DNA from 2 places in the Devosia yakushimensis genome. Region 2 is predicted to be linked to the other one. Evidence: predicted binding sites of a transcription regulator. Region 2 holds the regulator's gene; the other holds the start of a gene.

Region 1 (15,194 bases), on a different contig from region 2:
CTCGCCCGCTATTTCGCCGAAAATTTCGAAACCCTGCCCAAGCCCTACCGCTCCTATCGCCAGGGCTATGTCTTCCGCAACGAAAAGCCCGGCCCGGGCCGCTTCCGCCAATTCATGCAATTCGATGCCGACACGGTCGGCGCCGCCGGCCCCGAGGCCGACGCCGAAATGTGCATGATGATGGCCGATGTGATGGATGCGCTGGGCCTAGCCGGCAAATATGTGGTCCGCGTCAACAATCGCAAAGTGCTCGATGGCGTGCTGCAGGCCGCCGGCGTTACCTCCGACGACCAAAAGCTCATCGTGCTTCGCGCCATCGACAAGCTCGATAAATTCGGCACCGAGGGCGTCAAGCTGCTGCTGGGGGCAGGGCGCAAGGATGAAAGCGGCGACTTCACCAAGGGCGCCGGGCTCGACGATGCGCAGATCGCGACCCTGGTTGGCTATATCGAAAGTGGCGTTCCCGGAACGGGCGTCGAAAAGGGCAGCAATGCCCATGTCATTGCCACCATCAATACCCTGGCTGGCCTCATCGGCAGTTCGGAAACCGGCCTCCAGGGTGTTCAGGAACTGGCCAGTATTTTCGGCCTGGTCAGCGCTGCCGGCTTTGGTGGTCGCGTCATTCTCGACCCTTCCGTCGTGCGCGGCCTTGAATATTACACCGGCCCGGTTTTCGAGATCGAACTGACCTTCAAGGTGCAGAACGAAAAGGGCCAGGACGTCGTCTTCGGCTCGGTCGGCGGCGGTGGCCGCTACGATGGCCTGGTCTCCCGTTTCCGCCGCGAGCCCGTGCCCGCCACCGGCTTTTCCATCGGCGTTTCGCGCCTGTTCAACGCGCTCAAGCTCACCGGCAATATCGCCTCGAGTGAGCCCGTTGGGCCCGTCGTCGTCCTCGTCATGGACAAGGACCAGACCTCCTCCTACCAGGCCATGGTGGCCGAGCTGCGCAATGCCGGCATCCGCGCCGAAATGTTCCTCGGCAATACCAAGAATTTCGGCAAGCAAGTCTCTTACGCCGACAAGCGCAATTCCCCCGCCGTCATCATCGAAGGCAGCCAGGAACGCGAGCAGGGCATCATCCAGATCAAGGACCTGATCGCCGGCAAAGAGGCCGCCCAGGCCATCACCGACAACGCCGAATGGAAAGCCGCAAGGCCGGGCCAGTTCGAGGTCAAGCGTGGTGACCTGGTAGCGGCCATCCAGAAGCTGCTGAGCGAACAATGATGCTCATGTCCTCCGGCCCATCTCGGGAAACCACCCAATGACCGGCGCCGCCCTCCGCCGCGCCAATCTCGAAGCCCTGGTCGAAGCCCAGGGCGCCACCCGCGCCACCCCGCCATTGCTGCTCTCGGCCGATCCCTATTTCGATCTTGCCGGCGAGGAATTCGGCCGCCGCCTCCTGCTCACCACTGACGCCTCCGGCGCCGAATATTGCCTGCGCCCTGATTTCACCCTGCCCATCGTGGCCGATTACATCGCCAATGGCGTGGGCGCACCGGCTGCCTTCTCCTATCTCGGCCCCATTTTCCGCCAGCGCGAGACCGGCGCCGCCGAATTCGATCAGGGCGGCATCGAATTGCTCGCCCAGCGCGATGGCGATGTGGCGCTCGATCAGGTGCTGACCTTTGCCCGCGCCGCCCTCTCCATTTTTGGCGTCAGCCCCTTGGTTCGCCTCGGCGGGGTAGGGCTCTTCGAAGCCCTCCTGGCCCAGGCCGATATGCCCGATCCCTGGCGCTCGCGCATCCGCCACCGTTTCGGTCACACCGAGGCGCTCGATCGCCTGCTGACCCGGCTCGAACTGGCTCCCGACCTGCCGCGCGAACAGCAGCCCTCCCGCGAGGCGCTGGTCTCCGATGTCACCGAGCAAATGGTCGCCGCCGGCCTCAGCCTGTCCGAAGGCCGCTCGCCCCAGGAAATCGCTGACCGCTATCTCGAGCAGCAGGCTCTCGACGCCGCCCACGTCCCGGCCAAAACGCTCAGGCTGCTGCGCGAATACCTCGCCATTTCCGGCCCTGTTCTGCAGGCGCTGACCCGTATCGAGAGCCTGGCCGCCGAATACCGACTCATGCTCGGCGCGCCCATCCGCACCATTCGCCGTCATCTCAATGGCCTGGGCGAAGCCCGCGTCAGCTTCGACGCCGGCTTTTCCCCGCGCCTCGACTATTACACCGGCATCGTCTTCGAAATGACCGGCCCCAATGGCGAAGTCCTCGCCTCGGGTGGCCAATATGATCGCCTCCTCGAACGCCTCGGCGCCAAAGCTCCCATCGCCGCCTCCGGCTGCGCCGTCTGGGTCGATCGGCTGGAAAAAGAGGTCCGCTCATGACCGGCATCACCCTCGCCGTCCCCTCCAAGGGCCGCCTCGAAGAGCTCACCCGCGACTGGTTCGCCCGCAATGGCTTCACCATTTCTCGCCCCGGCGGCGCCCGCTCCTATCTCGGCGCTATCGAAGGCCTGCCCGACGTCACCGTACGCTTCTTTCCCCCTTCCGAAATCGCCCGCGAACTGATCCGCGGCACGATCGATATCGGCATTACCGGCCGCGATCTCATCCACGAAACCAGCGAGACCGGTCCCCAATCGGTCGCCTTTGCCAAAACCCTCGATTTCGGCCATGCCGACGTCGTCGTCGCTGTGCCCGATGCCTGGATCGACGTCACCCATCTGCACGATCTGGCCGATGTGGCCTCCGATTTCCGCTCGCGCCACGGTCGCTGGCTGCGCATCGCCACCAAATACATCACCATCACCCGCCAGCATTTCGCCAAGGCAGGCATTGCCGAATACCGCACCGTGGAAAGCCTGGGCGCCACCGAGGCAGCCCCCGCCTCGGGCGTGGCCGATATCGTGGTCGACATCACCACTACCGGCTCCACCCTCGCCGCCAACAATCTGCGCGTCCTCGAAGATGGCGTCATGCTGCAAAGCCAGGCCTGCCTCATCGTCTCGCGCACTGCCGATTGGACCAATCCCCGCCGCGCCAGCATGCAGGCGCTGCTATCGCGCCTTGCGGCTGAAACCGAGTTCTGACGAACCAGCCCGTTCTTCCAAGCAAAACCGAGGCTAACACCATGGAATGGCTCCTTCTGCTTCCCCTGGTCTGTATGGGGCTCGTCGCCTGGTCCATCGCCCGCTCGCGCCCGCGCCACGCCAGCCGCCGCCGGTCCCGCCAGTCCGATGACTCGGGCACTGTCTATGGCGGAGATGCCGGTGGCGGCTCCACCCACCGGCATGGCGATAACACTGATTCCGGCGGCACGGGCGATAGTGGTGGCGACAGCGGCGGCGGGGGCGATGGCGGCGGTGGTGGTGGCGGCGACTGAGCTTTCTTGCCTGCCGCCCCTATTTGCGCCACAAGACGCCATCCGGTTTGGGGGCAAACTTGGCCGACGACGTCGAACTCACCATTCTCATGCCATGCCTCAATGAGGCCGAAACGCTGGCCACCTGCATTGGCAAGGCCAATGCCTTCCTCGCCCGCACCGGCATAAGGGGCGAGGTGGTCATCGCTGATAACGGCTCCACCGATGGCTCGCGCGATATCGCCCTCGCCAATGGCGCGCGCGTCGTCCCCGTTGCCCAACGTGGCTATGGTGCGGCGCTGGGCACGGGCATCGAGGCCGCGCGCGGCCGCTACGTCATCATGGGCGACGCCGATGACAGCTATGATTTCGCCAATCTCGATGCTTTCGTCACCCAATTGCGCGACGGCGCCGATCTGGTCATGGGCAATCGCTTCGCCGGCGGCATCGCGCCCGGCGCCATGCCCTGGCACCACCGCTATATCGGCAATCCGGTGCTCAGCGCGATTGGCCGGCGCTTCTTCCATACGCCCATCGGCGATTTCCACTGCGGGCTGCGTGGCTTTTCCCGCGCTGCCGTGCTGGGCCTCAAGCTGCGCACCACCGGCATGGAATTCGCCTCCGAAATGGTGGTCAAGGCGACGCTCGCCCATCTGGATATCAGCGAAGTGCCCACCACGCTGTCCAGGGATGGCCGCTCGCGCCCACCCCATCTGCGGTCTTTCCGCGATGGCTGGCGCCATCTGCGCTTCCTGCTGCTGTTTTCTCCCCGCTGGCTGTTTCTCTATCCGGGCATTGCCCTGCTCTGTATGGGGCTTTTGGTCGGCGCCATCCTGCTGCCCGGCCCGCTGCATATCGGCCAGGTCGCCCTCGACATCCACACCTTCCTGATCGCGGCGCTCTGCGTCATCGTCGGCGCGCAATCCATCGCCTTTGCCGTGATCGGCCGGCGCTTTGCCTCCCGCTATGGCTTCATTCCCCGCTCCGGCACCTATGATCGCATTCTCGAAGCCCTGACCCTCGAGCGCATCCTGGCCATAGCCATCGTGCTGATGCTGGTGGGCCTGGTGGTTCTGCTCTGGGGTTTTGGCCAATGGGCCGAGCGCGGCTTCGGCCGTCTCAATCCCAATTCCACCCTGCGCGCCATGATCCTGGCCATGACGGCCCTCGTCACCGGCTTCCAATTGATGATGAGCGGCTTTATGTCCTCCATGATCAATATTCCCATCTACGAGCGCCGCGTCGCCGATCCCGCGCCGCCGCTCCACTCCGATCAGGCCTGACGTGATTTCCGATCCGCTGATTCTTCTCGCGCTGGCCGCCGTCGGCATGCTGGCCGGCTTTGTCGATGCCATTGCCGGCGGCGGCGGCATGATCGGCATTCCCGCGCTCCTGTCCGCCGGCCTGCCCCCCGTCGCGGCCCTCGCCACCAATAAGCTCCAGGGTGTGGTCGGCACAGCCATGGCTACGCTCACCTTCTGGCGCCGCGGCTTTGTCTCGTTCCGGGCGCTGATCCCCGCCATCGCGCTCACCTTCGCGGGCAGCTTCTGCGGCGCGCTGGCCGTCAAGCAACTCGATACGAGCCTGCTCACCCTGGCCGTGCCCATCGCCTTGATCGGCATCGCGCTCTATTTCGTCTTCGCGCCCAATCTCTCCGATGCCGATAAGGCCGCCAGACTGCCCTTCGGACGCTTCGTGCCGCTCATGGGTCTGGTCATTGGCTTCTACGACGGCATTTTCGGCCCCGGCACGGGCTCGTTCTTCACCATCTGCTTCGTCACCCTGTTCGGCTTCGGGCTCACCCGCGCTTCGGGCAATACCAAGGCGCTCAACCTGGTTTCAAACCTGGCCGCACTGGTGATCTTCATTCCCGCCGGCGACGTCGTCTGGCCCGCCGCGCTGGCCATGGCCGCCGGTCAAATAGTGGGCGGGTATATCGGCGCCCGCACCGGCATCCGCTACGGCGCCAAAGTCATCCGCCCGGTCGTGGCCGTGGTGTCGATAGCGCTGGCGCTGAAGTTGATTTTCTTTCGCTGAGGCTGCCTCAACCCTATTCCAGCCCCGCACTCACCCGCAGCGCCGCGTTGATCCGTTCCTGCCAGCCCGGCCCATCTTCCTGGAAATGCTCCAGCACGTCCCGGTCCAGCCGCAATGACACCAGCTCTTTGCCCGCCGGCGGCGTCTGGCTTTTGGGCGCGGGCGCTGCCTCTACTGGCTTGCTGGTCACGGCCTTGAAGGCGGCCTCGGCCTGATCGAGGGCGCTGCCGCCCCGGCGCATGGGTGGTCTGCTCATGGCAAGAATGCTCCTTTGATCTGCACATCTGTCACCAACAGCATTTGGTTAGCAATCCAAGCTTGTGCGGGGATTGCAGCCGGCAACGAAAAAGGCGCGGTGTTTCCACCGCGCCTCCTGCAAAGTCCGTGACTGGGAAGTAACGAGACTTCGTAGCTTCTTATTCTGCTTCTTGAGTCCGCAAGGCGGACCGGCAGGCGTCTGCCGCGCCCGCGCAGGGCCAGCAATTGGTCCAGCGCGGCTTTAGCGCGTCGGGCCAATTGCGAAACGCCCCGTGAGCGAAAGGAATCTAAGGCGTTAGCCTTAGAAATCCATGCCGCCCATGCCGCCCATGCCGCCGCCGCCACCCGGCATTGCCGGTGCAGCTTCCTTGGGGGCTTCCACGATCAGCGCTTCGGTGGTGATCAGCAGCGAAGCGACCGACGCCGCGTCCTGCAGAGCGGTGCGAACCACCTTCACCGGGTCGATAACGCCGAGTTCGACGAGATCGCCATATTCGCCCGTCGCAGCATTGTAGCCGAAGGTTGCCGAGCTGTTTTCCAGGATCTTGCCGACAACAACGGAGCCTTCGGCACCGGCATTGTTGGCGATCTGGCGCACGGGTTCCTGCAGGGCGCGGCGCACGATGGCGATACCGGCGGCCTGATCGGCATTGATGCCCTTGGCGGTGATGGCGTTCGAAGCGCGCAGCAGCGCAACGCCACCGCCGGCCACGATGCCTTCTTCAACGGCAGCGCGGGTTGCGTTCAGCGCGTCGTCGACGCGGTCCTTGCGCTCCTTGACTTCAACTTCCGTCGAGCCGCCAACCTTGATCACGGCAACGCCACCGGCGAGCTTGGCCAGGCGTTCCTGCAGCTTCTCGCGGTCATAGTCCGAAGTGGTTTCTTCGATCTGTGCCTTGATCTGCCCAACGCGGCCCTGGATGTCTTCCTGGGTGCCGGCGCCATCGACGATGGTGGTGTTTTCCTTGGTGATTTCAACGCGCTTGGCAGTGCCCAGCATGTCGATGGTCACGTTCTCGAGCTTGATGCCGAGATCTTCCGAGATCACCTGGCCACCGGTCAGGATGGCGATGTCTTCCAGCATTGCCTTGCGGCGGTCGCCGAAGCCCGGAGCCTTGACGGCAGCAACCTTGAGGCCGCCACGCAGACGGTTGACGACGAGGGTCGCAAGAGCCTCACCTTCAATGTCTTCGGCAATGATCAGCAGCGGGCGCTGCGACTGCACAACCGACTCGAGAATCGGCAGGATAGCCTGCAGGTTCGAGAGCTTCTTCTCGTGCAGGAGGATCACGGGATCTTCCAGAACGGCGGTCATCTTCTCGGCATTGGTCACGAAGTAGGGCGACAGGTAGCCACGGTCGAACTGCATGCCTTCAACGACATCGAGTTCGGTCTCGGCGGTCTTGGCTTCCTCGACGGTGATCACACCCTCGTTGCCGACCTTCTGCATGGCTTCGGCAATCATGTCGCCGATGGCGGTTTCGCCATTGGCCGAAATGGTGCCGACCTGGGCGACTTCCGAAGACGACTTGATCTTGGAGGAAGCGGCCTTGAGCGAAGCAACGACTTCTTCAACAGCCAGATCGATACCGCGCTTCAGGTCCATCGGGTTGAAGCCGGCGGCAACAGCCTTGACGCCTTCGACAACGATAGCCTGACCCAGAACGGTCGCGGTGGTGGTGCCGTCGCCGGCAATGTCATTGGTCTTGGAAGCGACCGAACGCAGCAACTGTGCGCCCAGGTTTTCGAACTTGTCTTCCAGTTCGATTTCCTTGGCGACGGTCACGCCGTCCTTGGTGATGCGCGGTGCGCCGAACGACTTTTCGATGACCACGTTGCGGCCCTTGGGACCCAGGGTCACCTTGACGGCATTGGCCAGGATATTGACGCCGCGCAGCATCTTGTCGCGGGCATCGGTGGAGAACTTTACTTCTTTAGCGGCCATGAGGGGCGCTCCTTAAGTACGGACAAAAAGAAAGGGCAACAGAAGGGTTTAGCCTTCGATGATGCCCATGATGTCGGATTCCTTCATGATCAGCAGGTCTTCGCCGTCGACCTTGACCTCGGTGCCGCTCCACTTGCCGAACAGCACGCGGTCGCCAGCCTTGACGTCGAGCGCCACGGTCTTGCCGGCGTCGTCGCGGGCGCCGGGGCCCACGGAGACGATCACGCCCTCGGAGGGCTTTTCCTTGGCGGTGTCGGGGATGATGATCCCGCCTTTGGTCTTTTCTTCGCTGTCGAGGCGACGGACGACCACGCGGTCGTGCAGAGGACGGAAGCCCATGATTGCTCCTATGGCATCAATTTCAATGCAATATCGGGCCTGTTAGCACTCGATATAGGAGAGTGCTAACAGGTGACGGGGATATAGGAGGGGGGCTCTGCGGAGTCAAGGAAAACGCTCTCGCCAGCCAATAAACTTTGCCTAGTCGGCAATGATGAAGCCATTGCGACACCCGCCCCGGCGCTATACCACAGGGACCGGATTTCCCAAGGTATTTGCACGCGACATGGCCAGCTCCGATGTTTCCCCGCGCTCTTCCGCCAATCCAGCGGTCTGGGCGCTCATTCTGATCGGCCTTGCGCTGCTGTTCCGCCTCTGGGGCGCCACCGCCATCGGCTTTGGCACTGGCGAAGCCTATTATGCCAGTAGCGCTCGCGAGCTTCACCTCAGCTATTTCGATCAGCCCCCGCTGTCGCTCTGGATCATCTGGGCCACCATGAAGCTGACCGGCTCGGAAGCGGTCTGGCTGCTGCGCCTGCCTTTCGTGCTGATGTTCGTGGTCACCTCCTTTCTGGTCTATCGCCTGGGCGAAAAGGTGCATTCAGGCTGGGCCGGTTTCTATGCCGTGCTGATCCTCAACGTCTCCGCCATTTTCACCCTCTCGGTCGGCAGCTGGCTGCAGCCCGATGCGCCCATGATGCTGTTCTGGGCCGCCACCTGCCTCGTGCTGGTCGATATTTTCGTCGGGCAGGGCGGTGAACGCCCCTGGCGCAATTGGTTGCTCGCCGGCCTCTGGCTCGGCCTAACCCTGCTGTCGAAATATCACGGCGCTTTCATCGGCCTGGGCGCTGCCATCTTCATGCTGGCCAACGCCAATGCCCGCCGCTGGTTCGCCCATCCCGCGCCCTATGTCGCCGCACTCCTGGCGCTGGTTATCTTCCTGCCCGTCCCCATCTGGAATGCTCAAAACCACTGGGTTTCCTTCGCCTTCCAGGGTGGCCGCGCGCTGGCCGAAGAGAGCTGGAACTGGGCCCGGCTGATCCGCATGATTGTCGGCCAATTGCTCTATATCGTGCCCTGGCTGGCCCTGCCGGCCATCTGGGTTGGCCTGCATGCCATCTTTGCCGGCCCGCGCGCGCAATATCCCCAAGGCAGTGTGCCCGGCGCGGCCGCTTTGCTCGCCTATATCGGCGTGCCCCCGGTCATCTTCTTCACCCTCGTTGCCCTGTGGTCCGATACCCAGTTCCATTTCCACTGGCAGGCGCCGGGCTATATGTCGCTGTTTATCATCCTGGCCGCATCCACCACGGTCATTGCGCGCCGCCACGCCTGGCTCATCCGCACCTGGCTGGGCGCCACCGCCGCCATCACCGTGCTGCTGATCGGCGCCCTGCTCAGCCACGCCGCAACCGGCTGGGCCCGCCAGGCTTTCCCCGGCCAATGGGAAGACCCCACCGTGCCGCAAATGGCCTGGACCGAAGTGGGTGAAGCCCTCAACCGCCTCAATGCCTTCGCCACCCCGGACACATTCGTTGGCGGCCTCAACTGGATCGAATGCGGTTATCTCGACGCCCAGACCGCCGGCCGGGCCCCGTTGCCCTGCATTGGCGAAGACCCGCGCAACATCGCGTTCAATGTCGACCTGGCCGACCTCGCCGGCCGTAGCGGCTATTTCGTCACCCGCACGACCGATCCTCAATCATCCATCGCCTATCTCGCTCAGCTCTTCGACAGCGTCTCGCTGGTCGAAACGGTCGACATCAAGCGCAATGGCCTTGTCGAAATCCCTGACCTGCAAATCTTGTCGGCGACCAATTTCCACTTCGATGGCTCAGTCCCCGATGTCTCGGGCCGCAGCGTCTCCCTGCTCGAACTTCCCCGCACCGCCATTACCCGTGTCGAAGGCCAGGTGACAGGTTCCGGCCCTGTCGATCTCTGGCTCGATGGCGTTCAGGTTGCTTCGTTCACTGCCAATGGCCCGACGGCATTTGCCTTCGACGCCCCGGGACGCTGGGATGTCGGCGCGCGCAATTCCACCCTCGAAATCACCGGCCCCGAAGATGTGGAATTCACCGCCGTCTCGGTCACCAGGCAATAGGAACCCACGGCAAACGGTCGCGTTAGGCTAGGGCAAAAGGAGATTGCCCATGCCCCGTCAATGCCTCGACAAAGACATCAGGATCACCCCCGCCAGGGGCCGCGCCCATGTCATTTTCGACGGCGCCGAGATCGTCAGCTCGCTCAATGCCCTCGAGCTGGACGAGCCGGGTCAGCCCCTGCGCATCTATTTCCCGCGCGAGGATGTCCAGCCCGGCATTCTCGAGGCCTCCGAAACCAGGACGAGCTGTCCCTATAAGGGCGAAGCGTCCTACTACACCCTCAAGACCCTCACTGCGACGGGCACCGACCTGGCCTGGTACTACCCCGATCCATGCCCCCTGGTCGAACCCATCCGTGACTACCTCGCCTTCGAAGGCGACGGTATCGAGCACAGGCGTTCCGAGGTTTAGGTAACGGTCTTCTGCCAATGGCATCATTTCGACCCAATCACGGTCGCTTTCCTCGGGCTTGACCCGAGGACCACTCGCCGCTCGTGCCGGGCTGGGAGTGACCCTCGGGTCAAGCCCGAGGGAGGCGATCGTGGGTGAAAGGCAGAAACAACCCGAGCCAAAAATCCCAAAAACCCCCTTTCCCCTCGCCGTCACCTGCTGCATAAGACCGCCATGACCCAATTCACCGCCCCCCTCGCCATCAAGCTGCGCCTCAAAGGCGGCAGCGGCCCCAATGCCAACTGGCACTGGGAGATTCACGACGCCGATGCCAAGGTCATCAAGACCGGCAGCGCCGTCGGCCCCGAGCACAAAGCCTTCGCCACCGCCCGTGTCGCCAAGGAAAAGCTAGAGCAGACCGCCGGCAATTAACCGGCCAAAAGCTGCATTTCGCAGCACGAGAGTTCCGTGACCAGTCCCGCCGCCGCCAGTGCCCCCTCCGTTCATGCCGGTGGCACCAATGCGCTGCGCGGCATCGGGCTCAAGGTCGCCTCGGTCTGCATCTTCGTGGTCATGGCCACCTGCCTCAAGGCAGCGCAGGGCATTCCGGCCGGCCAGTTGGTCTTCTACCGCTCGCTCTTTGCCATTATCCCGGTCATTGCCTGGCTGCTGTGGAAGCGCCAGCTCGTCGCCGGCCTCAAGACCGCCAATCCGGTCGGCCATGTCCTGCGCGGTCTCATCGGCGTCGGTTCGATGGGCCTGGGCTTTTTCGGCCTCACCAAGCTGCCGCTGCCCGAATCCACCGCCATCGGCTATGCCTCGCCCCTGCTGCTGGTCATTCTGGGCGCGCTGCTGCTCAAGGAACGCGTCTTCATCTATCGCTGGACGGCGGTCATTGTCGGCCTTGCCGGTGTCGGCATCATGCTCTGGCCGCGCCTGACGCTTCTGACCCATCCCGCGGGTCTCGGCGCCGAAGAAACCATCGGCGTTATCGCCGCATTGGGCGCCGCTTTCCTCAGCGCCTTCGCCATGTTGCAGGTACGCCGCCTGGTGCAGACCGAGCGCACCGAGACCATCGTGCTCTATTTCTTCGTCAGCGCCAGCTTCCTCTCCCTGCTGACGCTCCCCTTCGGCTGGGTCTGGCCCAATCCGCAGCAAACCGCATTGCTGGTCACCGCCGGCATTGCCGGGGGCATAGCGCAAATCCTGCTCACGGCCTGCTACCGCTACGCCGATCTCTCTGTTATCGCGCCCTTCGAATATACCTCGCTCCTGATCAGCCTTGTGATCGGCTATTTCGTCTTTGGCGACATGCCCACGCTGCTCATGATCATCGGCGCCTCGATCGTGGTCTGCTCCGGCATTTTCGTGGTGCTGCGCGAACACTATCTCGGCCTCGATCGGATTAGATCGAGAGAGGCGAATACGCCTTAGGATCGGAGCTCCTGGTACCCCCACCTAGGGACCATCTTGTGGTTTGAACTCGATCCAGCCTTAAGAGTGGAGAGATCCCTCCCCCTATCAGGGGGAGGCTAGGAGGGGGTACTCCGATCTCACAACCAAGCCCCTAAGCCGCCCCAGCCACACCCATCTCCGCCCAGCCCTGCCGCTTGCGATAGATGGTCGATGGGCTGATTTCCAGCGCGGCCGCGGCCAGCGAGACATTGCCGCCAAAGCTGGCAATGGCATCCTCGATAATGCGCTGTTCCTGCTGCCACATCGGCAAAATCGCCGGCCGCCGCCCCGGCACAGGCGTCGCCACCGCCATGGTGCCGCGCGATTCCACATCGGCCGCCGCCAGCATCTGGGCGTTGATTTCTCCGCCGTCGAACATCACCACCAGCCGCCGCACCAGGTTTTGCAGCTGCCGCACATTGCCCTTCCATTCCGCCGCCGCCAGCACCGCGCCCGCTTCGCCCGAAAAGCCGGTAAAGCCCTTGTGCTCTTCCCTTCCATAGCGTTCGAGGAAATGCCGGGCCAATACCAGGATATCGGTGGGCCGCTGCCGCAGCGGCGGCAGGTGAATGGGCAGCACATGCAGCCGGTAGAACAGGTCTTCGCGGAATTTCTTTTCCGAAATCAGCTGCATCGGGTTGCGGTTGGTGGCGCAGATCACCCGCACATCCACCCGTCGCACGCTCGATTCGCCCACCCGGCTCAATGTCCCGGTCTGCAGGAACCGCAGCAACTTGCTTTGCAGCGACAGGTCCATTTCCCCGATCTCGTCGAGGAAAAGCGTGCCGCCATCGGCGAGCTCGGCCGCTCCCTTGCGGTCTTCATGCGCGCCGGTAAAGGCGCCCCGCGCCACCCCGAATAATTCGCTTTCCATCAGGTCGCGCGGAATAGCCGCGCAATTGATGGCGACCATGCGCTTGCCCGCGCGCGAGCCCTGAGCATGCAGCGCCTCGGCGCACACATCCTTGCCCGTGCCGCTTTCCCCGGTGATGAAGACCGGAGCCGATGAGGTCGCGATCCGCCCGATCTGCTCATAAACAAACTGCATGGCGCTCGATGCGCCGATGAATCCGGCATAATCGGCCATCCGGCCCCCGCTATGGGCCTCAAGGCTCAGCGTCCGTCCCTTGCCGTGCCGCTCGGCCAATTCGCCGATCTTGGCCGCCAGCGCCGGCCCGGTAATGGGCTTGGCCATATAGTCGTGGGCGCCTGCACGCATCGCGCCCACCGCCGCCGAAACCGAGCCGCCATCCGACAGTGCCAGCACCAATGCGCCATTGGCCAGCCGGGTCAGCCGCGCCACGGCTTCCTCGCCGCGATCATCCAGGTCGCCCAGGCTCGACAGATCTGCCAGTACGATATCGAAGCGCCCTTCGCGCAGCGCGTCGGCGGCCTGTCTTCCGGTCGTGGTCAAGGTGATTCGCGGGGCGGTGACCAGATTCTGCGCCAGGCCCTCGGCAACAAGCTGCGCGGCAAGGCCATCCTGCTCGACCAGCAGCAGACGGCCCTGCGACATGCTGTCGCTTCGAGTGTGCATCGCCATGCGGCCCGTCCTTGTCAAAGTCAAATCCGCCCGGCTTGCCCCGCCGCCATGGCGGGGTTTCCGGTGTTACCCCGATTGTTCGCCAACAGGGTAAATAAACCGTATGCACCGGCCGGTGTTTCGGTGCTTGATCGGCCGCCGCGCACACGATTAAGTCGTGGTTATGGAAGACCAATCCCCCATTGATATGTTTGAGCCCATTGGCCGGGGCGTAGCCCAGGCCGGGGTGCGCATTGCCAATGAGCGGGCAGTGCTGACGCTGGTCGCCATTTCCCCCGGTCTTTCCAATGCCGATCTGGCCCGGCGCACGGGCCTCGGGCCCCAAACCACCTCGCGCATCGTCTCCGATCTGGAGGCTCGCTCCATGATCATGCGGGGCGAAGTGCTGCGCGGTCGGCGTGGCCAGCCGGCCACTCCGCTCTTCATCAATCCGCGCGGCGCCTATTGCATCGGCGTCGAGATCGGCTGGCGCCACCGCGAAGTCCTGCTTTACGATCTGGCCGGGCGCACCCTTGCCACGCTGCGCGCCAGCTACGAATATCCCGATGCCAATACCGTCTTTGCCGATGTCGCCGCCGATGTGCAGACCCTGCGGTCCGGCATGGCGCCCGAGGATTGCGGCCGGCTGGTGGGCATCGGCGTCGCCGCGCCGACCTTCATTCATGGCAGCATAATGCGCATCGGCGCGCCTCCTGAGCAGGTCGAGCTGTGGCGCGACATCGACATTGCCGGCCGCGTCGCCGCCGCCACGGGGCTTCCCGCGCAATGGTTCAATGACGGCAGCGCCGCCGGCTGGGCCGAAATCCTGGCGCAGCCCGCGCCGCGCCCCAGCATCTTCGCCTATCTGCATGTCGGCACCTTTGTCGGCGCCGGCATCGTGGTCAACGGCTCCCTCTGGGAAGACCCCTCCGGCAATGCCGCCGATCTGGGCAGCATCGTGGTCGCGGGTCCCGATGGCGCGCCCACCTATGTACATATGGTCGCTTCGCTGAACGCGCTCGATCACCGCCTCAGGGCCGCCGGCATGAGTCGTCCGCCGGGTTTCCCGCAGGATTGGGATTGGGATGCGCTCGAGCCGGTGGCTTCCGCCTGGCTCGATGAGGCCGGCCGGGCGCTGGCCACCGCTGTACTCAGCACCCGCGCCATGATTGATATCGAGCGCGCCGTCATCGATGGGGTCATTCCCCGCGCCATTCTGGCCCGCCTGCTCGAACGCACCACCCACCACCTCGGCCGGTTCCCGACCCTGGTGCGGCCCATGCCCCGTGTCGAGGCGGGCCTGCAGGCCAGCTCGGCCGCGGCCACCGGCGCCGCCCAGCTCCACCTCTTCCGCCGCTACTTCTCCCGTTCCTGGCATTTGCTGGTGACCTAGCACCACACCCCTGCAAAACCCTGCCACGCCGCTTTTGCACCGGGGAGGGCGATGCTAGAAGAAGAAGCCGAATCCCGGCGCGTGGAAGGGGGGCAGGTCCGCCCGTGCAGGCACTGGTCTATATATTCATCGGGCTTGCAGCGATTGGCGTCGGCGCCATCGCCTATTTCGGTCTGACTTTCACTCCGGCCGAAGCCATTCTCGCCGCCGTGGTTTTCGGCTGCGTCTGCGTGGTCCTGCTGGAGCGCGCCCTGCGCCAGCGTGCGGAGGCCCGGCTCGAAAAGGCCATCGAGGATCTTTCGCGCCTGCTGGCCACCGATGCCCAGGCCGGCGCCGTGCTCGGACAGCGCATCAACGCCTTGACCGATATCGATGCCGGCGGGCGCCTTGAAGGCGTCGAGGCCGATATTTCCGTTTTGGGCACGGTCATCCGCCAGGTCGCCGAAGCCGTGTCCGAAATCGAGGAACGCGCCGCCCGTGTCGCGCCCACCCACCGTGACCGCCCTATCGGCAC
Region 2 (15,194 bases):
AATCACCTCGGTTCCGGCCTTTCCGGTCGACAGGGTCGTGGACGCCACCGGCGCAGGCGATCTCTTCGCCTCAGGGTTCCTGCTCGGCATGGCCCGTGGCCAGACCATGGAATCGGCGCTCAAGACCGGGTGCCTGGCGGCCTCCGAAGTCATCAGCCATATCGGCGCGCGGCCGCAGGTGGAACTGACCGAATTGGCGGAAAGGCATGGGCTGGCGGGGTAAGTCCCTCTTTTTTCCCTTCTCCCCTTGAGGGAGAAGGTGCCCACAGGGCGGATGAGGGGTTTCTTTCTTCTGCGCTTCTGGCATGGGCGAGCGCAGAACCCCTCACCCTGTCATTTCTGCTGAACGCAGAAATGCCGTCCCTCTCCCTCAAGGGGAGAGGGGAAGAAAGAACTATCGCCCCAATGCCGCCCGCGTCTCGTCAAGCGCCACGGCAGTCTTGCCTGTCGGCTTGAACTCCAGCCCCACATAGCCGCCATAGCCATTGGCCGCGAGCCAATCGAGGCTTTCCCGCAAGGGCAAATCGCCCGTTCCGGGCTGGTTGCGGCCCGGATGATCGGCGACATGGATATGGGCAATGCGATCCACCCGCCCCGCCAGCACCTCTTGCGGCACTTCGCCCATCACCATGGAATGGTAGAGATCGTAAAGCAGCGCGATTTCCGGGCGGTTGACCGCCTCGACGATATCGAGGCCCTCAGCCGTCGAGTGCAAAAAGTAGCCGGCGTGATCGACCAGGATATTGAGCGGTTCCAGCGCCAGCCGCACCCCTGATCCCTTGAGCACATCGGCCGAGCGCGTCATGGCCTCGGCCAGCGCCTCATGCTGGCTTTCCCGCGACACGCCTGACAGCAGCGGCCCGGCCTGGGCGATCATCACCTTGGTCCCCAGCCGCTGCGCCACGGCCAGGCTTTGCGCCAGCCCGTCGAGAAAACGATTGTGATCGCTCGTCCGCGTCAATTCGGCAAAAGGTTCGGCAACGATCCCCGCCAGCGCCAAGCCGGTCTGGCCCAACCCGTCCTCGATGGCATTGAGGTCCTTGTTGGACCAGAGCCAGAATTCAACCGCAGCCATGCCGGCCGCCTTGGCGAGACGAATGCGCTGCGCCACATCGGCCGTTTCCGGCACGAAGAGCATGTCGATACAGGCAGAATATCCCCTCATGCCAACCGCGTGCCGCTGTTCATTTCGTTGAGGATCGCTTCGGCGGCCGCCTTGGGATCGGGCGCCGCAATGATCGGCCGTCCCACCACCAGGTGCGTTGCGCCCAATGCCAGGGCCTCGGCCGGCGCCATCACCCGCTTTTGGTCGCCAAAAGCCGAGCCGGCCGGCCGAATGCCGGGGGTGACGATGAACATTTTGTGCCCGATGATGGTGCGCACCATCTCGGCTTCATGGGGGGACGTCACCACCCCGCCGATGCCGGCATCGCGCGCCTGCTGCGCCCGCAGGGCCACCAGCCCTGCCGCGTCGCGCGCATAGCCAGCTTCCTTGACGTCTTCATCGTCCATCGAGGTGAGGACAGTGACGCCCAGCACGCAGAGATCGGAGCCCTCGGCAGCCTTGGCGGCGGCACGTATCGCCTTGGGATAGGCATGGACCGTCAGCATGGTCGCGCCGGTCTCGGCGATGGCGGCCACGCCCTTTTCCACCGTATTGTCGATATCGAGAAGCTTCAGATCGAAAAACACCTTCTTGCCGGCCCTGAGCAGGTCCCGGCCCAGGCCATAGCCGTCGGCGCCGTAAAAGCACTGGTAGCCGATCTTGTAGAAATCGACGCTGTCGCCCAGCAGCGAGACGATTTCCTCGGCGCGCGCGCGTGACGAAACGTCGAGGCCCACGATCAACTGGCCACTCATGGTCTTTCCCTCCGATGTCGCTATTATTGCCGCGTTAAAGCAAAAAGGGCTGCGCCGCAAGCCTCAGCCCCGGTGCCAGTCCGCCGCGATATCCTCGATCCGGGTCCATTCGCTGTGCAATTGCCGGCGGGCAAAGTCGAACACAAAGCCATTGCCGCCCCCGGTTCCACCCGTCCGGCCTTGGTCTTCCGCCCGGTCTATGGACCGCCCCCCGACATGGCATTTGAGCAGCGAACCCACCGCGCCATGGCCGCAAAAGATGACAATCGCATCCTGCGATACCCCTGCCAGCGCCACACGCACTGCGTCCACAATGCGCGCCTGCGCATCCACCGCCCGCTCCCAGCCGTCGACGCTGGTTTCCGGTTCGGCAAAGAACCGGTCGGCCGTGGCCTCGAAAAGTTCGGGCGGCAGGAAGCCCGTGGCACTACGATCATTCTCGCCCATCATGTGATCGCTGACGATCGGGCCGCCCGCCACCGCGGCGATGATCTCGGCCAGCTCCACCGCCTTGCGTTCGCTGCTCGAGAAAATCGTCGCGCCCCGCGGCACCGCGCTGCTGGCGGCAAAGTCTTCGGCGCGCCGCCGCCCTTCGGCGGACAATCCCCAGAGTGGCACCGGCACATTGGGGTCCATGGCAACCTGCGGATGGGTGAGATAAAGCGCCCGCATGCCTATCGCCCCCGCGAAAAATGCGTCAGCTCTTCAATCAGCTGTTCGACCTTGCGGATGATTGCCGGCTCGACCGGCGCCCCTGCCTCGTCGAACGCCTCGCTGGCCGGCCCGATGCCCAGGAGCGTCGGCACCACCAGGGCGCCCACCTTGGTCAGCGATTCGCGCAAGTGGCTGAGGGCCCAGATAGTGCCGTATTTGCCCGAGCTGACCCCACCAATGCCGAAGATTGCGTGCCGGAACGGGCTGGGCCGCTGGCGGCTGACCCAGGCCAGGGTGTTGACCATCAGCGGGGATACCCCGCCATTATATTCGGGGCTGGCGATGAAGACGATGTCATGGCTGCGCCAGAGCTCGGCCAGCCGCACGGCGGCCTCGGGCACATTGTCGGGCTCCAGGTCCTCGTTGAAGATGGGCATGTCGAAATCGCCGAGGTCGAGGGCGGTGACGGCAATGCCGGCTGCCTCCAGCTTCTGCCCGACATGGGCCTGCAGCATGCGATTATACGATCCCGTGCGGATAGAGCCGGAAAGGGTGAGAGCGGTCGGCATGGGTGGGGAAAATCCTCTTCGAACAAAGGAACTTTGCCCGGCCCTCCCCGCTTCGGCAAGAGCCGGCTTGACGCGTTGCCCCGCTTCGATTTAACTTAAGCAAATGCTTTAGTGAAAGCGTGAGGAGATCGCATCATGGCCACCAATATCTTCGTCAACCTGCCCGTCGCCGATCTGGAGGCGTCCAAGGCCTTTTTCGGCAAGCTTGGCTTTACCTTCAATCCCCAGTTCACCGACGAGACCGCGGCGGCCATGGTGATCGACGAGAATATTTTCTCGATGCTGCTGACGCATGAAAAATTCAGGCAATTCACGCCCAAGGCGATCGCCGATGCCAAGGTGGTGAGCGAGGTGCTGATCGCCATTTCCCGCGACAGCCGGGAAGCGGTTGCCGAACTTTTCGACAAGGCCATCGCCGCCGGCGGTAGCGAAGTGCGGCCCGGCGACGACTATGGCTTCATGGTCTCGAAGGCCTTTGCCGACCTCGATGGCCATATCTGGGAAGTGATGTGGATGGACCCGAATTATGTGCAGGAGTGAGGGCTAGAGCGGTCGAGCACTTTCTCTGCCCCGCCTCACCCACCGCGCCTCCCTCGGGCTTGACCCGAGGGCCATTCTCAGCCCGACACAAGCGACGAAAGGTCCTCGGGTCAAGCCCGAGGAAAGCGACTGTGGGAGACGAATACACAGCTCTCCCCAACCACGATGCCGGGATGGCATTCGGTATGGATTCCGGCCGGAGCCTGTCCTCGGGCGCGAAGCGTCCCGGGGGCCGGAATGACACCTTGGGTAAAACGGAAGCTTAGGCCTCAAACATCTTCTTGAGTTTGTCGAAGAAGCCACCCGAGGTCGGGCTGTTTTCTTCCGTCTCGAGCCGCGCAAATTCCTCGAGCAGTTCGCGCTGCCGCCGGCTCAGGGCCTGGGGCGTCTCGATATCGAGCTGCACATAGAGATCGCCGACATCCTTGCTGCGCAGCACGGGCATGCCCTTGCCCTTGAGGCGCACGCGCTGGCCCGGCTGGGTGCCGGCGGCGACCTTCACCTTGGCGCGGGTGGCGTCGAGCGTGGGCACTTCGAATTCCCCGCCCAGGGCCGCCGTGGTCATGGCAATGGGAATGCGGGCATAAAGATCGGCGCCGTCACGCTGGAACAGCTCATGCGGCTTGATCGAAATGAAGATGTAGAGATCGCCGGGCGGGCCGCCGCGCAGGCCGGCTTCGCCCTCATTGGCGAGGCGAATGCGGGTGCCGTCTTCGATGCCCTTGGGAATATCGACGCTGAGCTTGCGGTTTTCCTGGCGCCGGCCCTGGCCACCGCAATCGGTGCAGGGCTGGTCCATCATCTGGCCGCGCCCCTGGCAGACCGGGCAGGTCCGCTCGATGGTGAAAAAGCCCTGGGCCGCGCGCACCTTGCCATGGCCATTGCATTGCCGGCAGGTATGGGTGCCGGTGCCCGGCTTGGCGCCCGACCCATCGCAGGTGGTGCAGCCGACCAGGGTGGGCACATCGATTTCGACCGTGCGGCCGGCAAAGCTCTCTTCGAGGCTGATTTCGAGATTATAGCGCAGGTCGGCCCCGCGGAGCTTGGCCGCGCCACCTCCCCCGCTACGGCGGCCGCCACCCATGAAGTCGCCGAAAATGTCCTCGAAGATATCGGACATGGAGGAATTGAAGTCGCTGCCGAAACCGCCAGGGCCCCGTCCGCCGCCATTTTCAAAGGCGGCATGGCCGAACCGGTCATAGGCGGCGCGCTTCTGGCCATCCTTGAGCGTATCGTAGGCTTCGTTGATTTCCTTGAACTTGGCCTCGGCCTCGGCATTGCCGGGATTGCGGTCGGGGTGGTGCTGCATGGCGAGCTTGCGATAGGCGCTTTTCAGCGCTGCATCGTCGGCGCCCTTGGCCACGCCAAGCACCTCGTAGAAATCCCGTTTGGCCAAGAAACAACTCCGAATGCATTTTGGGGGCGCTTACGCCCCTGATCAAACCAGCCCCACGTCAAGCCCCTAGATGGCAATCAACCCCGCTCCCCGCAAGGGGCTGGGGGTTGCATAACGGGCAAAACCTGTGCCGCCGCTCTTAGCAAGCGACGGCACCGGGTTCAACATTGCTGATTCGAAGGTGCAAGCGGATTAGCCGCGCCGGTCGGACATAAAGGCCTTGCTCAGCGCATCGGCGGCGTCGCCCTGGGCGAACAGCGCCTTGGTGACCAGCACGCCCAGCCCGAAAAAGCCCTGCGTCACCCCGTCATAGACCCAGCAATTGACCGGGACATTGGCGGCCTCGAGCGCTTCGGCCAGCGCTTCGCCCTCCGAGCGCAGCGGATCGATGCCGGCCAGCACGATGGTGGCGGGAGCAACGCCGCGCCAATCGTCGCGCGCGACAAGATCGATGCGCTTGTCCGTGATGGCCTCGGCATCTTCGAACAGATGCCGGAAGCGCCAGCGCATGGCGGCCAGCCCGATCGGGCGGACCCGCAAGGTGGCGCCATAGGACGCGGTGGCGAGATCGCTGCCGGCAATGGGGTGGATCAGCACCTGATGCACGGGCTGGGTCACGCGCTCCTTGCGCGCGCGCAGCGCCACATTGGCTGCCAGATTGGCGCCTGCATCCTCGCCGGCAATCGCCAGCCGGCGAGGATCCCCGCCCAACTCGCGCGCCTTGGCCACCAGCCATTTCCACGCCGCCCAGGCATCCTCATGGGCGGCCGGGAATTTGTGCTCGGGCGCCAGCCTATAGGCTACCGAGATCACCATGGCGCCGGTGCGCCGCGCCAGGGCCCGGGCCGAGGCGTCATGGCTATCGAGATCGCCGGTGACAAAGCCGCCACCGTGGAAATAGAGGATCATCGGATTGAGCCGGCTGAGCAGGCCCAGCGGCCGGTAAAGCCGGCCGGGCAATGCGCTGTCCTCGCCGGTTTCGATGTCGATATTCTCGGCAGTGACGCCATCATCGGCAGGTTCGCGGGTCTGCAGCGCCAGGATGCCCGCAATGGCATCGGCGGCCTTGGGCTGGCGCCGCGCCGCGCTGGGCGTCGATTGCTCCAGTGGCCGCGCGCCCAGTTCGGCCAGGGCGTCGAGCACATGCTTCATATCGGTATCGAGCCGGCTCATCGGATCGCCGCCGATCAATTCGGCAAGGCGTCCGATCGTATCCATATTGGCTGCCGGCTCCGGAAGGTTCGCGCTGGAATCGGTCATGAGGCCACCTCGTTCTTGGCAAGCCTCTGTTTGATCCCCCTATTCGGCCGGGATTTAGGCCCAATCGTGCTGTTTTTGCGGCGGTGATTCACGTGAAACGGCGGGCTGGCATCGGCGCAACACCAGCCCAAAACAAAAAGGGCCCGGCTTGCGCCGGACCCCTTCTGCAAAAATTCAAAACCGGGCTTAAGCCGATTTCTTGTCGTCGTCGTCCTTGACCTCTTCGAAGTCGGCGTCGACGACATCGTCTTCGTCCTCATCGGCGGTGCCATTGGCCTTGGCTTCGGCTTCCGCCTGGCTGGCCTTGTACATGGCTTCGCCCAGCTTCATCGAGGCTTCGGCCAGAGCGGCGGTCTTTTCCTTGATCGCCTCGCCATCCTCGCCCTCGATCACGCCCTTGAGGTCGGCAATCGCGGTTTCGATGGCGGCCTTGTCCTCGGCCGTAACCTTGTCGCCATATTCCTTGAGCGACTTTTCGGTCGAGTGGATCAGGCTCTCGCCCTGGTTCTTGGCTTCCACAGCCTCGCGCTTGGCCTTGTCGGCTTCGGCATTCTGCTCGGCTTCCTTGACCATCTTTTCGATATCGGCGTCGGACAGACCACCCGAGGCCTGGATGCGGATCTGCTGCTCCTTGCCGGTGCCCTTGTCCTTGGCCGAAACCTGCACAATGCCATTGGCATCGATATCGAAGGTCACTTCGATCTGCGGCACGCCGCGCGGTGCCGGCGGAATGCCGGTCAGGTCGAAATTGCCGAGCAGCTTGTTGTTGGCGGCCATTTCGCGTTCACCCTGGAACACGCGGATGGTCACGGCAGACTGGCTGTCCTCGGCGGTCGAGAAGGTCTGGCTCTTCTTGGTCGGAATGGTCGTGTTGCGATCGATCAGGCGGGTGAACACGCCACCCAGCGTTTCGATGCCAAGGCTCAGCGGGGTCACGTCGAGCAGCAGCACGTCCTTGACGTCGCCCTGCAGCACGCCGGCCTGAATGGCCGCGCCCAGCGCCACGACTTCGTCCGGGTTCACGCCCTTATGCGGCTCTTTACCAAAGAGCTGCTTGACCACTTCCTGCACCTTGGGCATGCGGCTCATGCCACCGACCAGCACGACTTCGTCGATCTGGGCAGCGGTGAGGCCGGCATCCTTGAGCGCCTGCTTGCAGGGCTCGACGGTCTTCTGGATCAGGTCATCGACCAGCGATTCGAACTTGGAACGGCTGAGCTTGAGCGTCAGATGCTTGGGGCCAGACGCGTCGGCGGTGATGAAGGGCAGGTTGATTTCGGTCTGGGTCGAGCTGGAGAGTTCGATCTTGGCCTTTTCGGCAGCTTCCTTGAGACGCTGCAGAGCCAGCTTGTCATTGCGCAGGTCAATGCCCTGCTCTTTCTTGAACTCGTCGGCAAAGTAATCGACCAGACGCATGTCGAAGTCTTCGCCGCCCAGGAAGGTGTCGCCATTGGTCGACTTCACTTCGAACACGCCATCGCCGATTTCGAGCACCGACACGTCGAACGTGCCGCCGCCAAGGTCATAGACGGCGATCGTGCCGGCGGCCTTTTTGTCGAGGCCATAGGCGAGCGCGGCCGCGGTGGGCTCGTTGATGATGCGCAGCACTTCAAGGCCGGCAATCTTGCCCGCATCCTTGGTGGCCTGGCGCTGGCTGTCGTTGAAATAGGCCGGAACGGTGATGACGGCCTGCGTGACGGTCTCGCCGAGATAGGATTCGGCGGTTTCCTTCATCTTCTGCAGGACCATGGCCGAGATCTGGCTCGGCGAATATTTGTCGCCCGAAGCTTCGACCCAGGCATCGCCATTGTCGGCCTTGACGATTTTGAACGGAACCAGGTTCTTGTCCTTGGCCACGACAGCATCGTCAAACCGGCGCCCGATCAGGCGCTTGACGGCAAACAGGGTATTTTCGGGATTGGTGACCGCCTGGCGCTTGGCCGGCTGGCCGATCAGACGTTCGCCATCCTTGGAAAAGGCGACCATCGAGGGGGTGGTGCGCGCCCCTTCCGCGTTTTCGATGACCTTGGGGTTCGAACCATCCATCACTGCGACGCAGCTATTGGTGGTGCCCAGGTCGATACCGATAACTTTAGCCATTACTCTAGCCTCTCTTTCAGCAAACCCATTGGGGAGCCCTCCTTGCGAAGCAGCCCCGTGGCCATGCGAGCCGGGTTCCTTGCAACTGGAATGTGCCCATTGCTGGGCCTTGGGCGTATATAGGGGGGTGGCTCATGGGCTTCAAGCGCGCAGAGCCCTGATTTGCAACGGCTTGGTCGATTGTTGACGGCCAGTTCGCTTCATCGCCTGCTTCCACACCCTCTTGCCCCTTCTGTCGGGGCCGGGCACTCTGGCAGGAGTTCACTTCGAGGAGCCTGCCATGACGATCGCCATCACAACCAAAGACGTGCTGGTCGTCGTTGATATGCAATATGATTTCCTGCCCGGGGGGAGCCTGGCCGTGGCCGGCGGCGACGACATCGTGCCGCTGATCAATACGCTGGCCAAGAAATTCACCAATGTGATCTTTACCCAGGATTGGCACCCCGCGGACCACATTTCCTTTGCCAGCCAGCATGAGGGCAAAGCGCCTTTCGAAACCATCGAACTGCCTTATGGCAGCCAGGTTCTCTGGCCGGACCATTGCGTCTGGGCCAGCCATGGCGCCGAACTCTCGGCCGATCTCGATATCCCCCAGGGCCAGTTGATCATTCGCAAGGGCTATAATCGCCTCATCGATTCCTATTCCGGTTTCCAGGAAGCTGACCGCGAAACGCTGACGGGCCTGGCCGGTTATCTCAACGAGCGCGACGTGGACCGGCTCTATGTCGTGGGCCTCGCCACCGACTTCTGCGTCGGCTGGACCGCCATCGACGGCGCTGCGGCGGGCTATGACGTCACCGTCATCGAGGATGCGACACGCGCTATCGATAATGCTGGGAGCCTGGCCAGGGCGTGGGACGATATGGCGGAAGCCGGCGTGGAACGCGTGATGAGCAAGGATATTTTGGGGTAGTTCGATCTCTCAGTCGTCACCCTCCCCCTTTGCGGGGAGGGTCAGGGAGGGGGCGAGAGCCCCGATATCCGGGCTCATGCACCCCCTCCCAACCTCCCCCGTCGAGGGGGAGGTGCAGATCGAGTTTTTTTGCTACTTTGCTGCGCAGACCACCACTTGCCGCATGCTGGTGGGCGTGAGCGGACGACGATCAAACCCACCAAACCGCTCGACCAGCGCAAAACCGCCGCGCTCAAGTAACAGCACCAGCTCCTGCGGATAAATCTGCCGCATCTCCAGTCTCGTATGGCGGAAATCGCTCTCTGCCGGACGCGACCAATACCAGTCGATATGGCTGATCTGGCTGATCGGGTCATAAGCGATGGTTTCTTCGATACGGACCTCTCCCAATTCGGGATGCTCGAACAATCCCAATAACTGGCGTTCCCCGCTAGGCCGGCTGAGTATCCAGGCGCTGGGCACAAAAATATCGAAGATGAGGCGACCATCTGGCTGCAAATGCCGTGCCGCAGCGGCAAGAAACGCGAGGTGATTCCCTGTCTGGGTGAGGTGCAGTAGCGAATTGGCCGCCACGACAATCGTGTCAAAGCGCCGCCCAAGCTCGAAATCGCGCATGTCGAGCTGCGCCAGCCTGGGCGCCAATCCCTCTGCATTCGCCCGCTGCCGCGCTGTCGCGAGCATGGTCTGGGACAGATCGCCGCCCGTGACATCGGCCCCCGAACGCGCCAGCGGCAGGGTTAGCCGTCCGGTGCCACAGGCCAGTTCCAGAACCTGCCTGCCGGGTCCGCCCGCCTCCTCCACGTAGAAGTTCTCCATTTCCGGGTCGGCAGGCGACACCAGATCATAAAGCTCGGGCCGATCATACAGATCGTCTGCCAACGCCATCCTCCTCCCCGGAAAACAAAAAGGGCGCCATTGCTGGCGCCCTAGCTTGCTCAGCCGGCTTCACGCCGTCAAACGCTCTTGTCGACCGTTTCGTCCGCCGGGGCGTGGCTGGGGCCGCCTTTGGCGACGCCCACCATGGCGGGGCGCAGCACGCGGTCGCCAATGGCGAAACCGGCCTGCACCACCTGCACGACCGTACCTTCCGGCCGGCTCGGATCGGGCACTTCGAACATCGCCTGGTGCTTGTGCGGATCGAATTTCTGGCCTTCGGCCTCGATCGGCTTGACGCCATGCTTGGCGAGCAGGCGCTGCATTTCGCGCTCCGCCATTTCGATCCCCTCGATCAGGCCCTTGGTGGTGGCATCGCCCGATTCGCGTGCTTCGGCCGGCAGCACCAAGAGGGCCCGGCTCAGCGCATCGGTGGCTGCCAGCATGTCGCGGGCAAAGCCGGCAATGGCATAGGAGCGGGTATCGGCAACGTCGCGCTCGGTGCGCTTGCGCAGGTTTTCCATCTCCGCAATGGTGCGCAGCACCCGGTCCTTGAGCTCGGCATTTTCCGCGCGCAGTGCCTCGACCGGATCGACTTCCGGCGTCACTTCAGGGATTTCGACTTCGGGCGTTTCGCCATTGGCGGCGTTTTCGTCGCTCATCATGAATTTGGGTTCCGCAGAGATATCGGGATTTAACCAGCCATATCGGCCAAACAGGGCAGTTTTTCAACCCTTGGAAAACTTGGCGGGATCTTGGGACAGCCCCTCCCTCGCCCCTGAGGGGAGGGATTGAGGGGGCATGCGGCTTCTTGTTCCAACGACCCCCACCCCGGTCCTCCCCTCTGGGGCGAGGGAGGCAAACTATGCGCGGCCCAGCAATTCTACCGTTTCCGCGCCATCATCGCCGAAATCACATTGGCGGTGTAATCCACCACCGGCACGATGCGGGCATAATTGAGCCTTGTCGGCCCGATTACCCCAAGCACGCCCACCACCTTGTCATTGGCGTCCTTATAGGGGGAGAGGATCACCGACGAGCCCGAGAGCGAAAACAGCTTATTCTCCGAGCCGATAAAGATGCGCACGCCCTGCGCCTTTTCAGCATCGCCCAAGAGGTCCAGCAGCCCATCCTTGCTTTCCAGCTCATCAAAGAGCTGCCGCATCCGCGCCAGGTCGTCCGAGGCCATGGCGTCATTGATGAGATTGGCGCGGCCGCGCACGATCACCGTCGGCTGGCTCGAGGCCGAGGCCTGGCTGAGCGTCGCAATCCCAGCATCGACCAGCTTTTGGGTCAATTCATCGAGTTCTGCCCGCTGCTCGGCGCGTTGTTCGGCCAGGATCTTGCGGGCCTCGGCAATGGTCCGCCCCACTACATGGTGGGCCAGGTAATTGCTCGCCTGGGTCAGCGTGCTGGCGGCCAGGCCTGGCGGCAGGTCGAGAATCCGGTTTTCCACCTGCCCGTCCTGCCCCACCATCACGGCCATGGCGCGCGTGGCGTCGAGCCGCACGAATTCGATATGGCGCAGCACCATGTCCGATTTTGCCGCGATCACCACGCCTGCGCCCTGGCTGAGGCCGCTTAGCAATTGGCTGGCTTCGGTCAAAAGGTCTTCCACCTGCCCCTGTCGGCCTTCGATGTGGCTGGCGATCTGGCTGCGCTCGCGTTCATCGACCGCGCCCACTTCGAGCATGGCATCGACGAAAAACCGCAGGCCTTCCTGGGTCGGCGCCCGTCCGGCCGACGTGTGCGGCGCCGCGATCAATCCCAGATCTTCGAGATCAGCCATCACGTTACGCACCGAGGCGGGCGACAGCCCCACCTGCAGCATGCGCGAGAGATCTCGCGATCCCACCGGCATGCCGGTATCGAGATAGCGCTCGACGATCTTTCTAAAGATGTCCTGGCTGCGGGCGTTGAGCACGCTCAGGAAGTCTTCCGGGGGCTTTGTCATCACAAAAAGATAAAAACGTCCGCTTTAACCTTCTGCCCTCATTTAAGGGTATTGCTGGCCCGCGCCAAGCCGGTGCGGCTTGTGAGCGGGGCTCATCAGGGTTAAGAGGCGGTTAACAGCCCTTTTCTTTGACTTGTCTTCAGGTGATTTGCCCATGCGGCCTTCCGGACGTGAGCCCAACCAGATGCGCGCCGTAACAATCGAGCGCGGCGTCGCCCAGAAGGCGGAAGGCTCGTGCCTTGTCAGCTTCGGCAATACCAAGGTGCTGGTGACGGCTTCAGTCGAAACCAGCATCCCCAGCTGGCTGCGTGGCAAGGGCCAGGGCTGGGTCACCGCCGAATATGGCATGCTGCCCCGTGCCACCGGCAGCCGCACCCGCCGCGAAGCCACCGCCGGCAAGCAATCGGGCCGCACCCAGGAAATCCAGCGCCTGATCGGCCGCTCGCTCCGCGCCGTGGTCGACATGCAGTTGCTGGGCGAAAACCAGATCACCGTGGACTGCGACGTGCTCGAAGCCGATGGCGGCACCCGCACCGCCTCGATCACCGGCGCCTATGTGGCGCTGAGCGACGCCATCAAATGGATGGATGAGCGCAAGCTCACCAAGGGCGTGGCGCTGCGCGATTCGGTTGCCGCAGTGTCCTGCGGCATCTATCGCGGCACCCCGGTGCTCGATCTCGACTATCTCGAAGACGTCGAGGCCCATACCGACGCCAATTTCGTCATGACCGGCTCGGGCAAGTTCGTCGAAATCCAGGGTACGGCCGAACAGGTTCCCTTCAGCCGCGACGAGCTCAATGCGCTCATGGCCCTGGCTGAGCAGGGCATTGGCGAACTGACCCTGCTGCAACAAGCGGCTTTTGCCCCATGATCGGCTGGATCCTCAAGAAGATCGCCCGCAATCAGCCGGCGCCCCCGGTCGAGCCCATCCGCTCGAGGCCCGGCGAAAATTGTGCGCTCTGGCACGATGTGACCCGCGCCCTCGATCAGTCGGCGCGCGCCGCCGGCAAGGGCGGCAAGGCCAAGGGAGCAACCCGATGACTGCCATCCCGCGCCTGCATGCCGGCGACCGCCTCGTGCTGGCCTCCCACAACAAGGGCAAGCTGGTCGAATTCCAGGAATTGTTCGAGCCCTTCGGCCTCGAAATCGTCTCGGCGGCCGAGCTCGACCTGCCCGAGCCGGACGAGACCGGCACGACCTTCGCCGAAAATGCCCGCATCAAGGCCCATGCCGCCGCCCAGGCGTCGGGCATGCTGGCGCTCTCCGATGATTCGGGGCTGTGCGTCGATGCGCTGGGCGGCGATCCCGGTGTCTATACCGCCAATTGGGCCGGCCCCAACAAGGATTTCGGCCATGGCATGAAGCGCGTCGAGGATGCGCTGCAGGCCGCCAATGCCACCTCACCCAGCCAGCGCCAGGCCCATTTCATGGCAACGCTGTGCCTGGCCCATCCCGACGGCCGCGACGCCCTGTTCGAGGGCCGCGTCGATGGCACCATTGTCTGGCCACCGCGCGGCGAGATGGGCCACGGCTTCGATCCGGTTTTCATGCCCGCGGGCCACGACATCACCTTTGGTCAGATGGCCAGCACGGCAAAGCATAGCTGGACGCCGGGCCAGAATGGCCTCAGCCATCGCGCCCGCGCCTTTTCCAAGTTCGTCGAGGACCAGATTGCCCGGGACTGACCACATCGTGGCAGCCGTTTTGGGGAGCCGGTAATGTCTCAGCCAGCCAGCAATGACCTGTTCGGCGTTTATGTGCATTGGCCGTTCTGCGCGTCCAAATGCCCCTATTGCGACTTCAACAGTCATGTCCATCGCGGCCCCTTCGATGAGGAGGGTTATGTCGCTGCCTATGAGCGAGAGATCGCCCATGCCGCGCAGCTGACGCCGGGCCGGGTCGTGCAATCGGTGTTTTTCGGGGGCGGCACGCCCTCCCTGATGAGCCCCTGGGCCACCGGCAAGATCATCGACGCCATTGCCAAACACTGGACCATCGAGCGCAATGCCGAGATTACGCTCGAGGCCAATCCCACCAGCGTCGAAGTCGACCGCTTCAAGGGATTCCGCACCGCCGGCGTCAACCGCGTCTCGCTGGGCGTGCAATCGCTGCGCGAAAAGCCGCTGGCCGAACTGGGCCGCCGGCACACGGTCGAAGAGGCCGTGGCCGCCGTGCGTATCGCCCAATCGGTGTTCGAGCGCTCCAGTTTTGACCTGATCTATGCCCGTCCCCACCAGACGCTGGACGATTGGGAAGACGAGCTCAAGGAAGCGCTGTGGATGGCGCGCGGCCATATCAGCCTCTACCAGCTCACCATCGAGCAGGGCACGCGCTATTTCGATCTGCACCAGGCCGGAAAACTGGCCATGCCCGACGAGGACCTCTCGGCCGATTTCTATGAGCTGACCCAGGAATTGACCGCGGCGGCGGGCTTGCCCGCCTATGAGATTTCCAACCACGCCCGCCCCGGCCAGGAAAGCCGGCACAACATGCTTTATTGGCGCTATGGCGAATATGCCGGCATCGGTCCGGGCGCCCATGGCCGGCTGATGATCAACAACCAGCGCCACGCCACCGCCGCCGAGAAAATGCCCTTCGACTGGCAGAAAAAGGTCAATGCCCATGGCCACGGCATGGTCGTGGATGACGTGCTGACCTGGGAAGAACAGGGCGACGAATTCCTCGTCATGGGCCTGCGGCTCAAAGAGGGCATTTCCCCCTCCCGCTTCACCGCCATTTCCGGCCGCAAGATCAACCAGCGCCAGATCGATGACCTCAAGGGCTATGGTTTTGTCGAGACATTGCCCAATGGCAATATCCGCGTGACGGACCGTGGCTGGCCGGTGCTCGATGCGGTGGTGGCGGATCTGGCGGCCTAAATCGAAGACAGGTCGTTTGGGGGACTGAGAATGACCAGGATGGACGAATATCTTCGTGGGAAAAGAGACGGTGTTCGGCTGGCGGTTACCTGGCTCCACCAGCGCGCGGAGCGCATGAATGACGGGCATGCCCGCCAGGTCTTGAACGATGCGGCGTTCAACTTCGGCGCTGAGATGGCTCAGGAGCGGGCTA

What was found. Region 2 encodes HrcA, which represses chaperone genes, less so after heat shock. Its sites were predicted from a motif close to GTTAGCACTCNCNNNNNGNGAGTGCTAAC; they were not measured.
Positions count from the first base shown of each region.
Region 1: QQL79_RS13980 (co-chaperone GroES) is a predicted target of HrcA. The motif match lies at 7,923-7,951, and genes of this name have one in related genera.

Region 1 covers NZ_BSNG01000001.1:2,878,870-2,894,063, reverse strand. Annotated here, with positions in the region: gene hisS (histidine--tRNA ligase) at 1-1,224, shown strand, start outside; gene QQL79_RS14015 (ATP phosphoribosyltransferase regulatory subunit) at 1,262-2,326, shown strand; gene hisG (ATP phosphoribosyltransferase) at 2,323-3,030, shown strand; gene QQL79_RS14005 (hypothetical protein) at 3,072-3,323, shown strand; gene QQL79_RS14000 (glycosyltransferase family 2 protein) at 3,383-4,585, shown strand; gene QQL79_RS13995 (TSUP family transporter) at 4,587-5,339, shown strand; gene QQL79_RS13990 (BrnA antitoxin family protein) at 5,353-5,595, opposite strand; gene groL (chaperonin GroEL) at 5,899-7,542, opposite strand; gene QQL79_RS13980 (co-chaperone GroES) at 7,591-7,881, opposite strand; gene QQL79_RS13975 (glycosyltransferase family 39 protein) at 8,108-9,919, shown strand; gene QQL79_RS13970 (DUF427 domain-containing protein) at 9,969-10,331, shown strand; gene QQL79_RS13965 (hypothetical protein) at 10,545-10,742, shown strand; gene QQL79_RS13960 (DMT family transporter) at 10,779-11,744, shown strand; gene QQL79_RS13955 (sigma-54-dependent transcriptional regulator) at 11,878-13,308, opposite strand; gene QQL79_RS13950 (ROK family transcriptional regulator) at 13,496-14,680, shown strand; gene QQL79_RS13945 (EAL domain-containing protein) at 14,785-15,194, shown strand, end outside.
Region 2 covers NZ_BSNG01000004.1:97,494-112,687, forward strand. Annotated here, with positions in the region: gene QQL79_RS21035 (adenosine kinase) at 1-223, shown strand, start outside; gene QQL79_RS21040 (TIM barrel protein) at 395-1,165, opposite strand; gene pyrF (orotidine-5'-phosphate decarboxylase) at 1,162-1,860, opposite strand; gene QQL79_RS21050 (histidine phosphatase family protein) at 1,924-2,532, opposite strand; gene QQL79_RS21055 (NADPH-dependent FMN reductase) at 2,535-3,083, opposite strand; gene QQL79_RS21060 (VOC family protein) at 3,219-3,623, shown strand; gene dnaJ (molecular chaperone DnaJ) at 3,886-5,019, opposite strand; gene QQL79_RS21070 (alpha/beta hydrolase) at 5,212-6,279, opposite strand; gene dnaK (molecular chaperone DnaK) at 6,466-8,379, opposite strand; gene pncA (bifunctional nicotinamidase/pyrazinamidase) at 8,660-9,295, shown strand; gene QQL79_RS21085 (class I SAM-dependent methyltransferase) at 9,428-10,174, opposite strand; gene grpE (nucleotide exchange factor GrpE) at 10,249-10,830, opposite strand; gene hrcA (heat-inducible transcriptional repressor HrcA) at 11,052-12,122, opposite strand; gene rph (ribonuclease PH) at 12,277-12,993, shown strand; gene QQL79_RS21105 (hypothetical protein) at 12,990-13,163, shown strand; gene rdgB (RdgB/HAM1 family non-canonical purine NTP pyrophosphatase) at 13,160-13,807, shown strand; gene hemW (radical SAM family heme chaperone HemW) at 13,841-15,001, shown strand; gene QQL79_RS21120 (penicillin-binding protein activator) at 15,192-15,194, opposite strand, start outside.